DNA from 2 places in the Moheibacter stercoris genome. Region 1 is predicted to be linked to the other one. Evidence: riboswitches for the same ligand, from Rfam matches in the RefSeq annotation. Region 1 holds a riboswitch; the other holds the start of a gene.
The links. A riboswitch is a leader RNA that binds a small molecule or an ion and turns the genes downstream of it on or off. The one in region 1 is predicted to bind cobalamin.

Region 1 (7,650 bases):
TTTGTTTATTAGTGTCATGATTATAGGTTTGTAAATCAGGATAATAATTAGCGAAATCTTCGAATTTTTCTGCAACTATTGAAATATTAGAATATGTTTTTGCTGCTTGAATAAAAGGTTTTAAGTTTTCATTATTTTCATCAATACTTCTATTAATTATCATTAATTGAAAACTAGGATTTTGCTCTAATGCTTCAATAATAGAAGTTACGATATGTTTATCTCCAAAGCTAAATCCAACAGTAATTAAGAAAACATTTTCTGTTCTTAAACTATTTTGAAATCTAGACATCATTTCAAAATATGGTTGTTCATATGAACTTTCGTATTTTGATTGATGCGGATAAATCATCAATGGCGACTCAATTCCTTCTCGTTGATAAATTTTATTGTCTTTCTTCTCCCAATTTACAGAACCATGTAACTTGTATAGATGGAAAACCTTCTCTATAAAATTATCTTCTTCTTTAACTCTACTCTGATTTCTACTCACAATATCAAAATCAAAATTACGACCACTAAAGACCCTAGGAATTCCAAATGAAAAGCCATCTATAACGGTGAAATTATTCTTACTTGCTGCTTGTTCAAACATAGTATCATAATTTAAAGTGAAAAGCTTAAATCTTGGAAGAGTAACTTTTCTTTTTGTCATTTTATTTAACAAAATAGAATGAGGAGCATTATCTGGCAATTTCAACATACATGCATCTTTGATAAAAACCTTAATCTTGTTAACACAATCTGCTAAATCTATAACCTCTTCATCGATATATGGTATAGCAGGAGTAGCCATAGATAAGACTTTTTCTAAATTTTTCACAATTTCTCCATCAGTCCAATAATCATCATATTTTATAACCTCTAAAATTTTATTAAAAATATTGGATCCTAATTCAGCTTCAACACCATCCCATAAACTAACCATCGATTGACCGACTTTACCATCTACACCCCAATCAATAGAGGATCCTGCACCAGTAAGCAAAACAAGATTTTCAAATTGATGGTTTAAAGTTTTGGAATACTTATTTCTTTTAGTTGCAACAGCATAATCAATTCTATTTTCTGTACTTTCTTTAAAATCATGCTCTTTACCATCAATAAAAACTTTTATGTCATCTTGATTTGAATCATCATAAGCTACAGAACTTTTATTATTTAGTAGAATTTGTTTCATTATATTTTATATTTAAAATAATATTATTATTGAATCAATTTCTCAATTTCTTCCAAAGTAGATTCAATAAGTTGTGAGTAATTATCACTTAAAAACTCTGAATACGATAATGTTTGAACATTATAAGTGTCTATTACAACACAATTATCCGTTGAAATTTGAAAATTGTCTGAGAAGTTTTCTTTCAAACTTCTATATAGCATTTCACAAAACATTGATAATTCAGATTTTTTATAACCATTTTTTTGGGGTAAAAGCCAAACTGCCCCAGCATACAATTTATCTTTATGTTGAAAACTGTAAACATATTGAGGAGTAACTTCAATCGGAAAACCTCTTATAGTAAGTATTTTTTTACCTCGTGGAATTTTTTCAGTATTTACATTACTATTCGGTAAAACATCTTTATGATTGAAATCTTTGAATGCGATTAAAATATCAATGTTTTTTTGATACATTGATTTGGTTTTTTTTTGATCAGTAGCTAAAAGCCGATTTGTTAAATCATTAATTTTATAATCTAACAAATTTTTGTTGTCTTGTTTAAAAACTTGGTAAATGCAACTTGTGCTTGTTGTCCAATAATCACCACCGCCACTATCTTCTTCCGTTTTTTTCTTTTCTTTAGGAATTCTAGTTTTTAATTTTAGCGCAAAATTCTTTTTGCTTTTTTCGGTTAATTTCCTGTGGAATTCAACCAATTCTTTCACCTTGATTTTTTGCATTAGAGGTAGTTGTAAACGTTTGAAATAGAGTAATTCAAAAATAGGAAGATATACCATTAAATACTACAGAAAGATATTAACATTTTATTCTAACATTTTGTTTTGCTTGAATTTAGTGAGAATAAAATATTTTATACGTTATAATTTCGTATTATTATAATCCAATTCAAAAATTACTAAAAACTACTAAATGAATTTTTTTAAAAAACTATTTTCAGGCAAGTCTCATAATCAGGATGAAAACAAAAATCGAGTACCTTTAAAAGAAGTCTACACCGAAGACTATCATGCCAAAAGATACCTAGAAGAGAAGCTTGACAAAAGCAATGAACTAGTAGATGGCTCTTTGAAAATGCTCAAAAGTTATTTTATTGACACCCAAACCGAGGAACCCATTGTAGAACCTATTAATCATCCTAAAAATATAGATGCCGCTGTGCAAGAGGGCATGGGTTTTTATCGTTATTGTAAACTTTTTGAGCAAGAAGATAAACAAATAGGATTAACCTTGACAATGGCTTTTTCCTTTTACATGGTTGAAAACTTTGGTTTCGTTTTATACAAAGATAAATCGCCTGAATATCCTTTGAGATTTATGACCTTGCAATTCAACAATGACGGTGGTGTTATTTCACTCTATCCTTTTGAATATTCCTTAAAAGTTTTAAATGGTGAAGCAAGTTTTAATGAACTTGTCGAAAAAGTCAAAAATAATCTTCAAACAATCCCAACCGCATCTGAGTTTTTGGATAAACTTAAAGAGGATTTATTTAATTGATGATAAAAAAAATTATCACTTTATCGAAACCAATTCAAAATTCATTTCTTTGGAGTACCTCAATTTCACCACACAACCATAACTAACTTGTATCTTAAAAGCATTGTTCAATGGAATTTCCAAAATGTGACTTAGAATACTCCGTATATTTCCTGCGTGGGTGAAAATGGCAGATGTCGTCGGCCCTATAGATAATAGATCTTGAAGAAATTCAACCGTTCTTTTTTGCAATTCAATAAAATTCTCACCATTGGGTGGCGAAACTTGAACAAAATCATCCATCCAATTGTTGAGTTCATCTTGTGGAATGTCCTTCCAGTTTTGAAGTTCCCACTCACCGAAATTCATTTCCATCAATCGAGGATCGATTTCTATTTGAGAAGAAAATTCCTTAGCAAGTTTGGTACATCGTTGCAAAGGACTCGAATAGACTGCATCAAAGGTTTCGGGTAATTTTTCACGAATGAATTCTAATTCTGACGAAAAAATATTCATATCCACCTCCAAATCGGTCTGGCCATAGCAAATTCCTTTAGCAACGGCTGGCGTTGTATGTCGGATCAAATAAATTTCCATAGCATATAACTAACGATCAAAATAACGACTTCATTGATTTGTTGTGCCGCCCCTAAACAATCGCCCGTATAGCCTCCAATCCATCTTTTGAAATAAGATTTCAAATAAGTGGTGACCAAAAAGACAGGAACGAGCAAAAGCAAAAAGTAAAAAGATCCTGTCAAGAGAAAGGCAGGTATCACCCAAATAGAAGCCATTAAAAAGTTTTGGATGCTTAGTTTTTTGGCAATGGGTTTGGATTTGCTCAATTCGTCTTCTCGTACATATTCATCCGTAAACATAATATACACTGCTGTAAATCGACTCAAAACACTTGCTAGAAATATTGTAATGATCGCATTCCAAATGTTCAATTCTACAAGTTCCACTAAAATGAAAAATTTAATGAGAATCAGAAAAACAGTCCCAATCACACCATAAGCTCCCGATTGGCTGTCTTTCATGATGTCGAGAATCTTTTGTTTGGTCCATCCGCCACCAAAACCATCGCACATATCAGCGAAACCATCTTCGTGAAATGCTCCTGTTATAAAAATAGAAGTTACCATGCCCAACAAAACCGCAATCGTGGTTGGTAAAATGAATTGTGTTGTATACAAAACAGTCACTACACCCAAGGCCACAATCCATCCAATTAGTGGAAAATAGCGTGTTGCTTTGTTTAGGTATTCTTGCGAATGATCAACCCATTTCGGACAAGGAATTCGTGTATAAAACATCAAAGCGGTGAAGAAAATTTGAATTTCGTTTCGCATCGCTTTAATCTTTATTGCTTACACCCGCCGACTCAAAATCGGACATCTCATTGAAAAATTTGATGGCGCTTTTAATCAACGGAAAAGCCAAGGCACAACCCGTTCCCTCTCCCAGTCTCATATCTAAATGAAGCAAAGGTTTCGCACCTAAAAAATCCAACATTCTTTGATGACCTTGTTCATCGCTTTGATGACAAAAAATCGCATTGTTTTGGATGTTGGGCTCAATTGATTTTGCACATAAAAATGCTGCGGTTGCAATAAATCCATCGACCAAAATCAACATATTGTGCTGATAACTTCGCAACATCGCTCCACAAATTTGCGCAATTTCAAATCCGCCAAAGGTTTGCAAAGCTTCCATAGGATTTTTGGGATGTGGATGATTGTTTTTGGCTTGTTGCAAAATGCGGACTTTATTTGCCAATCCTTCTTGAGATAATCCCGTTCCTTTTCCAATGCATTCTTCCAAAGGGAAATTCGTCAAAACATTCATCAGCATAGAGGCAGACGATGTATTTCCAATTCCCATTTCCCCAAAACCTATGCAATTGGAACCGTTTTGAAATACAATGTCCACTTGCTTTCCGGCCAATTCAAAACATTTCTCCAATTCTTCCTGCGTCATCGCAGGCGTATGAAGAAAATTATGGGTTCCTTTTCGAATTTTAGAATTGATTAAATCTTCGTTCTCTTCGAAATCAAAATTCACTCCCGCATCAATGATTTTTAAATCGATTTGATGTTGTCGACAAAAAACGTTGATCGCAGCTCCTCCTCTCAGAAAATTTTTCACCATCTCAGCCGTTACCGATGATGGATAACTACTTACACCCGATTCTGTGATTCCGTGATCGGCAGCGAAAACCAAGTGAGTGGGTTTCTGAATTTTGGGCTTCAATGTTTTTTGGACCAAACAAATTTGTTTAGCAAGGGATTCCAAGATTCCCAATGAACCCAAGGGTTTGGTTTTGAAATCAATTTTATGTTGAATGGCTTGTTCTAAATTCTCCATCTATTTAAGCCAATTCTTTTTTAGACAATGCTGGAATTTGTTTTTGTGCAAACGCAAACGTTCCAAATAAAACAGCTGAAAACAATAAATTTCCAATTAATGTTCCTTTGAAAAATGGAATTGCTGCTAGATAACAAGCGACCAAGCCTTCGGATGTTTTTGGATACATGGTTCCTGACATCCAAACCCCAAAATTGGACACCAAAAAGAAAATTATACTTGCCAAGAATGCTCCCGAAACGACACGTTGAATGTTGACTTTTTTGAATAGAAAGATTCCCATCAAAACAATCAGTAAATAACTTCCATACTGCCAATAAAATCCTTCGTAAAACCAGGTAAATTCCGGATAATAACTTGCGTACACCATGTTGTTGAGAAACAAATCACTTACCCAAGTAGTTAGTATGGGAATTAAATAGGCTTGCCATTTATGTGTGAAATAGGCTGCACCAAAAAGACCAATGGCCCCAAGTGGTGAAAAGTTGGGCATATGAGGAATCAATCGACTAAAAGCAACGATGACAATCATAAGACAAAGAATTCCAAAGCGTAGATGAATTGTTTTTTGCATACTATACTAATTTTATTTTTACTACTAAATGTTCTTCAACACCTTTAGCAATCGTAATAGTACACAAAAGAATAGGCCAATAATACCTTAATTGACCTGTTGACTTTTAGCTTCAATCCACGAAAGCATTGTCGTTATAAGATGAGGCAGGTCTCCTGACTTGTACCATTTTGCACACCTTCCCATACGCCTAGACGAACAGTGGTATTTTATGCAAAACATAGGGTACTTACAGTTGCGGGACAGTTTGTGATTTGCACACAATTCCCTTTTAATTTACAGTAATGTAAAACCTTATCGTTTAAAGAAGATATTGAAAAGAACGAATGAGTCGCAAATATAAGGTATTTTTGACTTAAACGAACATAAATACTGCATCTACAAAGGATTTAAAACAAGTTAGAATGCTAACTTAAAGTTAATTTCAACATTTTCCTCTTAGTTTCAAATTACAATTGCATACTTTTGCCAAAGTTTTGGTGCCCAAAATTTCAAAATTTGGGTTAAAAGGGAATTCGGTAAAAGCCGAAGCTGTCCCCGCAACTGTACGTTCATCAAAAGAGCTTTACTACAATCCACTGTACAATTATCGTATGGGAAGGAAAAAAGCTGAACAAGCCAGGAAACCTGCCAAAATAAGTTAATTTTTATTTTTTGCTTTCGGTGGAAAAGCAAGATAAGTATATGTACAAAGCACTTATTATTTGCTTTTACGTATTGGGGATGCAATACGTATGCGCTCAGGACGATACTATTTACCTGCAAGAGGCTATTTTGTTGGGCAAGAACCCTATTGAACAATCTCAAACGCAATCTGAAATAGTTTTATCGGACTCGATTCTGAAACGAAATCAACCTTCCTTAACCAATGTTTTGAATCTAAATACTTCTATCTATTTCAAAGAAAATGGAGTAGGAATGGTTTCCTCACCTTCTTTTAGAGGAACTACGGCCTCACAAACCATTGTTTTGTGGAATGGCATAAATATCAATTCTCAAACAACGGGTCAAACCGATTTCAATACGGTGAATGTTAGGGGTTTTGATCAGATAAAAATTAAAGGTGGAGCAGGAAATGTAGCAGAAACCAATAATGCTGTTGGCGGAAGCATCGAATTGATCAATGATTTGGCGTACAACCAAGGTTTTAATGCTGAAATCAATGCGAAATATGGAAGTTTCAATACGTATTCGACGACCATCAATACGAAATATTCGTCGGAAAACACAAGTTTGAACTTAGGTTTAAGTCGTTATGCTTCTGACAATGATTATACATTTTCCAATCAAACTTCTCGAAAAAATAGCAATGGACAATTTTACAATCAAAATCTAAGTTTGGGTGTGGGGCACAAATTGGATTCAAAAAACAGGCTTCGATTCTTGGGGAATCTTTTTCAAGCCAATCGTCATTTATCTGTAATAAATCCATTTGAAACCAAAAAGAAATACGAAGATTTCAATACGAGAAGTCTTGTTCATTGGGATTCCAAACAGAAAAAATTCTCAACCGACTTTAAGATTGCGTATTTGACTGAATCCTACAAATACTTTGAATCTTTAAATAGCGACAACTATGAGCCAGGAAAAGTCCAAACATTCACGTCTAATTTTAAATTGAGTTATCAGGCTAGGCAAAACCTTCGCCTCATTGCATTTTTAGAATACATACGCAATGATGGATTTAGCGGTACGTCTATGCAAGATCAAAGAAGACACATTGGCTCCATGTCCATTTCGGCTCAACATTGGGTAAATTCAAAATTCTATTATGAACTAGGCATTCGACAGGAATTAAGTGAATCCTATGGAAATCCAATCCTTTATTCATTGGGTGGAAGATTAAAATTGACTGATTTTTATGCCATTCGTTTCAATGGATCGAAAAATTTTAGAATTCCTACTTACAATGATTTGTATTGGCCAGGAGCAGGAAACCCCAATTTAATTCCCGAAACTTCCTATCAAGTTGAACTAACCAATGAAATCAAAACCAAGCCTGTTTTCTTCACATTTACCTTCTACCACAATTGGGTTGAAAATCTCA
Region 2 (7,650 bases), on a different contig from region 1:
ATTTTAGCATCTGAAAAAGGTGAATCCATCAAACAAAAGGTTTCCACTTTGCAGCATCCCGACATTCATTTTACGTTTCCGGTGACTTCAACCGAAAAAATCAAAACTCCTACCAGCAATCAATTTTTCAAAGAATGGAGAGAATTTATTCTCGAAAACCCATACGGAAGTTTGTACGATTGGCTGGAATTCAATGAGGTGGAGAAAAAGCAAGGCGCCATCAATGTGCACGAAGCCCAAGAAATTGTGAAGTTTCTTTCCTTGAATAGTTACGAAGGAAGTTACAAATTCAACATCATTTGGTTGCCCGAAATGATGAACGATGCGACCGCCAACAAATTATTGAAAGTGTTGGAGGAACCGCCTAAAAAAACGATTTTTTTATTGGTGACGGAACGTGAAGATCTTTTGTTGCCAACGATTATTTCACGATGTCAATTGGTGAAATTGAATCGTTTAAGCGATGAAGAAATTGCCCAATTTTTAATAGAATCCAAAGGATTACCTGAATTGGATGCGAAACGAATTGCCTTGGCTTCCAATGGAAATTTAGACATTGCCTTGAAAAACATCGATTCGGCCAATGAAGAATTTGAATCTTATTTTGTTCAATGGGTACGAAATGCTTTCATGGCAGCAAAAAATCCGTCTGTATTGAAAAATTTGGTGAGTTGGTCCAATGAATTGAGCGGATGGCCAAGAGAAAAACAGAAACAATTTTTGAATTATTGTTCTGAAATATTTCGTCAAGCTTTATTGAGAACCTATCAAGCCGAAAATTTAGTTTTCATGAAATTAGGCGCTGAAGGATTTAATTGGGAAAAATTCACACCCTTTATTCATGGAGCAAACATTGAAGATCTTTTACAGGAAATCAATGAAAGTTCGTATCATATTGAACGAAATGCCAATGCGAAAATCGTTTTGCTCGATCTATCGATCAAATTAACCCGACATATTCATAAAAAATCGGCATAAAAAAAGACCCAACTTATGGGCCTTTTTTCTATTTCCAGATTGAATTATTGTGGTTTGAAATTCAATTTCATTTTCAACTTTTGACCTTCTGCTATGATGTCCATGTTCATGGTTCCATCTTTGGTCAAACCGCTGTTTCGATCAAGTGTATAAGATCCCGTAAATTTTCCAAGATTAGCACCAGAAGAGTCCGTTAAGTCTCCATCTGTATCAATGACCACATCATTGGCTGTAATTTTATTGACCGTCATTTTCATGTTCATGTTTCCAGTTCCTTGCATAGGACGAGTGGCCTCCCAAGAATCACCTTCTCCAACAGGACCTTCTGGTAATGGAATTGAGAATGAACCAAAGTCACCGGCTTGTCTTACATCGATATTTCCAGGCATCACAAAATCTGAAATCATCCCACGATCATTCATTTTCATCGACATTGGCTTGTCCAAAAATGTCTTGAATTGTTCATGCATCATAGAACCCATTGGATCACTTCCTGGGTTTTCTGAATCGTATTTCATTTCCATACCACCAGCACTCATGTCCATTTTGATGGATTTATAGTTCATGTTGTAGGTATAGACATCTTCTACTTTCTCTGAAATGTTCACATCAACCTTAGCCACCATATCCATGGACATTTTTTGATCACCTTCCGATGAAACATTCATGGTCATAAGCGTATTTTGGCTATCGCCCACTTTGGGTTTCAAGCGAATGAGCACTTTATCCCCAATGCCATCTGAGCTTACTGTTTCAATGGATTGTTCATCACTTGGAGAGCCTTCGGGAGCGTTTTTACAGCTTTGTGTGCTAAGTAAACTTACTCCGAGTAAGACAAAAAATAGTTTTTTCATTGTTGTTTAGTTTAAGTGTACAATATACAACGAAACAAAAAACCTCGAACAAAAATTCGAGGTTTCTTATAATTTCTTTTGAATTTAATTAGTCGTTGAACGCAAATCCGTTGGGTAATTTCCCTACTTCATAACTGTTCAATAAGGCTCCAGAAGTTGAAAATACATGAACTTTTCCGTTGGACGAATAATCCATTGCATCTCCAACATAAATTTTTCCATCATTTACATCAAACCCATAAGCACCATAAATTCCATTTGTTCCCATAGTAATAATCGGTGAACTTGGTAAAGTCGTCGATGTAAGATTTGTTCTAAAAATTTTATCATCAATGGTGTAAAACAATTGGTCGTTTTCTTCTACCAAATTTGCAGGATGCTCTGCTGGTGCAAAGTTCAATACAGTTTCTACTTGATGATTGGTTGAATTAATCACATACAATCCTCCCAAAGTTTCATCTTGCGTCCACGCAGGTTTTCCGCCACACAACACATAGATTTTTCCATTTTCTTCTTCGATGGAATTTGGAATATCTCCAACTGGAATCGTCGTTTGAACCGAATTCGTAGCCGAATTGATTACCGTAATGGTATTTCCAGTTCCCCAGCCGCCAGCATGAGCCACATAAATTTTCCCATTGGTTTCTTCCAATTTTTCGGGTCCTTCTGCCACTGGAATTGTGGATTCAACCGAATAATTAGACAAATTGATCACAGCAATAAAATCATCATTGGCATCGGCTGGATTTCCCCAATTGGACACAAATCCTTTTCCGTTTTCAATCACCATATATCGAGGACTTGCCAAACCTGTTGAAACCGTACCCAACTTTTGAAACGTATCGGCATCTACCACCTCAATCGTCCCAGAACCACTCAAAATGATATAGGCTTTGTCATCATCCAAGTAAATGCTTTGCGCTGTATCGCCCAAAAGCCCACCATTTACTGCCTCAAAAATATCGTTTTGCAATTGACCATTTTCATGCAAAAAGCTCACACTCGCATTGGAGCTTCCCATGTTTCCTTCATTCAAAATAAAAACCCCGTTTTCAAAATCGCCTAAAATTGGGTTATTTGAAGAAGAATCATCGTCGCTACTACATGAAGTAAAAAAAACAGATGAAACTGTGATTCCTGCTAGTAAAATTTGATTAAGTCTATTCATTTTTAAAAATTTATATCGATTGTTATGTTATAATTTCTTCCTGGCATTGTTCTGTTTTCTACATTTTGATACACCTCATCCAAAAGGTTTAAGATTTGAAAACCAATTCGATATTGTTTAGTTTTTCCAATACCATAGTTTATTCCCATATTCGACAAAGAATATCCGTCCAACTCATCTCTATTTCCTGAATCTGTATACACAGAACCATTGTACATAAATTGATAAAAAGCCGAAATTCCCTTCCAAGAATACCCAACTGAACTTGTGAATTTGTGATAAGGCACATAGATCAATTGTTTGTCGGTAGCTTTGTTTTTGGATTCTGTATAGGCGTAAGATGCGTTAAACTCTAGACGATGATGATGAAATTTTTGATCGTACTTAAGGTTTGATTCCAATCCCCAAATACTTACTTCTCCTAAATTTTCTGGAACTGACAAAGAGCCACTTGGAACCCATTGAATGTAATTTTCGATCGAATTTTGATACGCAATCAATCCAAAGCTTAAGTTTTTCAATCGAAATTGATTGGCTAATTCATATTGAACCGAAGTTTCAGGATTCAAATTTTCATTTCCTGAACCTGGCCAAAACAGATCATTGAACGTAGGCATTCGGAAATTTTTGGAGGTATTCAATCGCAATTCGTACCATTGAGTCGGATTGTATTTCAATCCCAAAGCATACAAAAATGGCGAAGTATACACATCTGATAATTCTTGTCTGAGACTTGCTTCGTACAGAATTTTGGATGAAATGCGATGTTTCATTTGAAAAGATGCTGAACCAATTTGACGTTTCGCAAAGTCAATTTTAGAAGTTTGAACTTCTGTATGTTGTGCCTCCAAATTCAAATTGAACCAGAGATTTTTCCAATGATAGCCCAAATCGTATTTCAGCATATAGGTTTTTCCATCACCTTTTTCTGAATAGCTGGATAGCGAATGAGGAAAATATTCAAATTTTTCTCCGAGATAAATTCCTTTCAAATTCGACTGAAATTTTCCCAATTTCGAATCCCATTCTAGCATAGATTTGGTCGAATAATCTTCGTATTTAGAAGGTTGTGCATTGGCCGAAATAAGAGAAAAATTCCGATCTGAATCCGAAATATTTCCATACCATTTTAATATGTTTTTGGAATTTAACTTGTAGGCTGTCGCGACGCTTAAATACTGATGGTAAAATTGTCCATTTCGGTTGTTTCGGTTTTGCTCTGCAATTTTAAAATCGTTGTCCGAACCATTTCGTCCAAATTGAAAATTCAAACTAATCTTTTCATCGGAATATTTCGACTGAAAATTCAATCCATATCGATTAAAACTTCCATAATTGGCCAAAATTTGATTCTCAAAACCTTTTCGAAAGTTTAATTCGTTGTTGAGATGAATGCTTCCACCGATTGCGCTACTTCCATAAGCTACCGAACCACCTCCAGATTTAATAACAAGTTGATCTGCCGAATGTATATTCAAAACATTGAAATCTGCTTGTCCCAAAAAGGAAGAATTCACATTGACTCCATTCCAAATAACTGCTGTATGCGATGCCGACGTTCCACGAAAAGAAGGAGAAGAAACCATTCCTGCACCATTTTCTTTGAAGTAAATGGACGAATTGAACTGCAACAAATCTGTCATGCTGGACGTATGTTGATTCAAAATCGAATCTGACAAAATCGTTTTGGTTTGGGTTTCCACAAATTGCACCAAATTTCGATCTGAAATTACGGCTTCGTCTAACTGAACTGTTTCCTCTTGTGCCTGCAGAAAATGACATCCTACCAAAAAACACATCACTAAAATTTTCTTTTTCATGGTGTTTGTTGCTTTTCCGCCGAAAGCAATAAATTTTATGTTTGTCCATTTGGCAGGTCTCCTGGCTCGTTCTTTCCCTTCCCATACGCCGCGGCGCACAGTGGTTTGTAGTAATTTTTGAACTTACAGTTGCGGGGACAGCTCCGGATTTTAACCGGATTCCCTTTTCATCCCGACTGAATCGGAACACCAAAATGGACGACAAAGTTAAGGATTTATTCCAATCAATTGTAGAAACTTCGGTTTTCCACCTTGCGAAAATGATGTTTTTCGCTACATTTGTTTCACGTATAAATTTTCGAAATTATGGACGAAAGAACAATAGGATTAATGAGTTATATTGGCCCAATAGGCTTAGTTGTGGCAATTTTGATGGACAAAATCAAATCTGATTTCACCAGATTTCACATTCGCCAAAATATTGGTATAAGTTTAACAGCTATTGTGATTTATACGCTAAGTATGTTCATTGGAAACATTAGCGGACTTTTAGGATTTATGATTTTATTAACGGGAATTCTGCCTTTGTTAATGTGGATCATCGGAATTATGGGAGCCGTAAACGGTGAGAAAAAATTGTCTCCTATTTTGGGAGAAAAGTTTCAAGAGTGGTTCAAAACAGTTTAATTATATTTCAATACCAACAAAAATTCAACAATATGGAAGTACATTCAGAAATCCCTCAACAACCCAATACAAATCAAAAATCAGACAAAAAATTGGTGGCTGGAATCCTTGCTATATTATTAGGTGGCTTTGGCGTTCACAAGTTCTTTTTGGGTTATACCAAAACAGGAATTATTCAATTGATTTTAGGTCTGATGTGCGGAATTGGCGCCATAATTGGCATCATTGAAGGAGTTTTATATTTGACTAAATCTGATGAAGAATTTGAGGAAACTTACGTTCGAAATCAAAAAGAATGGTTTTAATAATCACATAAAAAAACACCTTAATTGAGGTGTTTTTTATTTCTATAAAGTTTGATTTTCTTTATTTCAATAAGAACTTCTTGGAATGCGATTTCCCTTGATTGTCCTTGAAAACAGCAATGTAATAGCCAGAAGGAATTCCTTGTAAAGAAATTCTTCCCGAAGCGTTTAGTTGATTTTTACTCAATACATTTCGAGCAGAACTATCGTAAATTGCCATTGAATTCAACGATTTATTAGATGAATTGAATTGGTAAATCAAATCCCTGTTTTGAACAACGATTTGAATATCTGTTTTGTTCAATTCTTGCGTTGACATGGTTGAAACTTTGGCAATTTCGATGACAAATTCCAATGCCAATTTTACAAATTTCACCGAGTGTGAAGCATCATTGTTCATGGCTGCAAACGTATCTTCTTCGGAATGCACAAACGGATTATGTTCACCAAAAGAAGATTCAAATGGAAAAGAAGCCAAATAGCCATTTTCGGTCCAGCTCACATGGTCGGAACAGCCGTATCCACAAGCTGTGGTTCCATAGGTAATTCTATGCTCGCCTGTACTATTGTAATGTTCCATCAATTCCACCCAAAATAAATTCAATTCAGAAGAAGTAAACTGTGCATCATTAATCAATCCTACATCTACAGACGATCCATTGTAATTCGTCATATCGAATTGAGCCATCGCCACAACATTTTTGTTTTGATTGTTATATTGCGTCGCAATTTCATTGGATCCTACCAAGCCAATTTCTTCTGCTGCATAAGCCATAATTTGAACCGTACGTTTCGGATGAAAATTTTTGGCAAGTAAAATGCGCAAAGTTTCTGTCATCGTTGCAATCCCAGACGCATTGTCATCGGCTCCAGGAGCATTGGTTTGAAGCGACCAATCCCCACTATCCAAATGGCCTCCAATCACCACAATTTCATTGGGCACTTCCGTTCCTGGAATGGTTAAAATTACAGAACGTTGTTGGGTTAATTGATGTTGAAACAATTCTACGGTTATATCTTCCCGATTGGCAGCTTGGGCCATTTCTTGCCATTTTTCTTTTAAATCCAATGCTGCTTGCCTACCAGAAGATGTTGTATGAAAACGAGAGCCATAATTTTCTAGCTCCAAAATGGTATTGCCTAAATTTTCTTGACTTACCATGCCCAAAACTTCATTGACAAACATATCTTCGGTAATGGTGAAATCCAAAATATTGAATTTCTTGGGCGCATTTTTCGTTAACGCCTGAACTGCATCCTGCGCATCAGTCCTATAAATATAACCTGGTCCGTGTAAATTGCCTGATTTTAAAGAAGGAGCCAATTGGTGTTGAATTTGAACGGCAGAAACATTCCCTTCGGTTGCTAAAATTACAATTCCAGACGGATGACTAGATTGAAGGGACAAAGCACTTTCGTGGGTCATTGTGGCATACACCCAATCGCTCGATTGAGCGAATAGTTGAGCCGATAATGCCAATAGCATTATCGATTGGATAAATTTTCTCATTTTGCTGTGTGTTAATAATTTAATGAGAAACGAATGTACGTAATATTTTTATTGATTTCTAGAAATTTCTGCTCGTAAAAGGTTTGGATTGAGGTGATTTCCTCTGGTAATTCTTTGTTGTCCGGATGGTACACATTGTGACTTGAAATCAAAACATCATGCCCTTCCATTTGGATAATTCCATGTGTATAACCATGCAAGAATTCACTGTCTGTTTTCAAGTGAACAATTCCATCCTTATTTAATACATGATGGTATTTACGCAACAAATCTGGATGTGTCAAACGATGTTTGGTTCTTCTGAATTTGATTTGAGGATCTGGAAAAGTAATCCAGATTTCGCTCACTTCGTTTTCAGCAAAAGCATAATCTATCAATTCAATTTGAG

Region 2: another riboswitch for cobalamin. It lies ahead of ABID46_RS00745 (TonB-dependent receptor plug domain-containing protein); the one in region 1 lies ahead of ABID46_RS06010 (DUF6580 family putative transport protein).

The regions. Positions count from the first base shown of each region.
Region 1 covers NZ_JBEPMO010000005.1:83,989-91,638, forward strand. Annotated here, with positions in the region: gene ABID46_RS05980 (SIR2 family protein) at 1-1,180, opposite strand, end outside; gene ABID46_RS05985 (hypothetical protein) at 1,207-1,905, opposite strand; gene ABID46_RS05990 (hypothetical protein) at 2,096-2,683, shown strand; gene cobC (alpha-ribazole phosphatase) at 2,699-3,259, opposite strand; gene ABID46_RS06000 (adenosylcobinamide-GDP ribazoletransferase) at 3,244-4,014, opposite strand; gene cobT (nicotinate-nucleotide--dimethylbenzimidazole phosphoribosyltransferase) at 4,019-5,029, opposite strand; gene ABID46_RS06010 (DUF6580 family putative transport protein) at 5,034-5,603, opposite strand; cobalamin riboswitch at 5,732-5,915, opposite strand; cobalamin riboswitch at 6,064-6,252, shown strand; gene ABID46_RS06015 (TonB-dependent receptor plug domain-containing protein) at 6,288-7,650, shown strand, end outside.
Region 2 covers NZ_JBEPMO010000001.1:161,771-169,420, forward strand. Annotated here, with positions in the region: gene ABID46_RS00730 (DNA polymerase III subunit) at 1-978, shown strand, start outside; gene ABID46_RS00735 (DUF6263 family protein) at 1,023-1,832, opposite strand; gene ABID46_RS00740 (YncE family protein) at 1,921-3,000, opposite strand; gene ABID46_RS00745 (TonB-dependent receptor plug domain-containing protein) at 3,003-4,820, opposite strand; cobalamin riboswitch at 4,855-5,030, opposite strand; gene ABID46_RS00750 (DUF4870 domain-containing protein) at 5,127-5,447, shown strand; gene ABID46_RS00755 (TM2 domain-containing protein) at 5,480-5,752, shown strand; gene ABID46_RS00760 (M20/M25/M40 family metallo-hydrolase) at 5,814-7,262, opposite strand; gene trmB (tRNA (guanosine(46)-N7)-methyltransferase TrmB) at 7,274-7,650, opposite strand, start outside.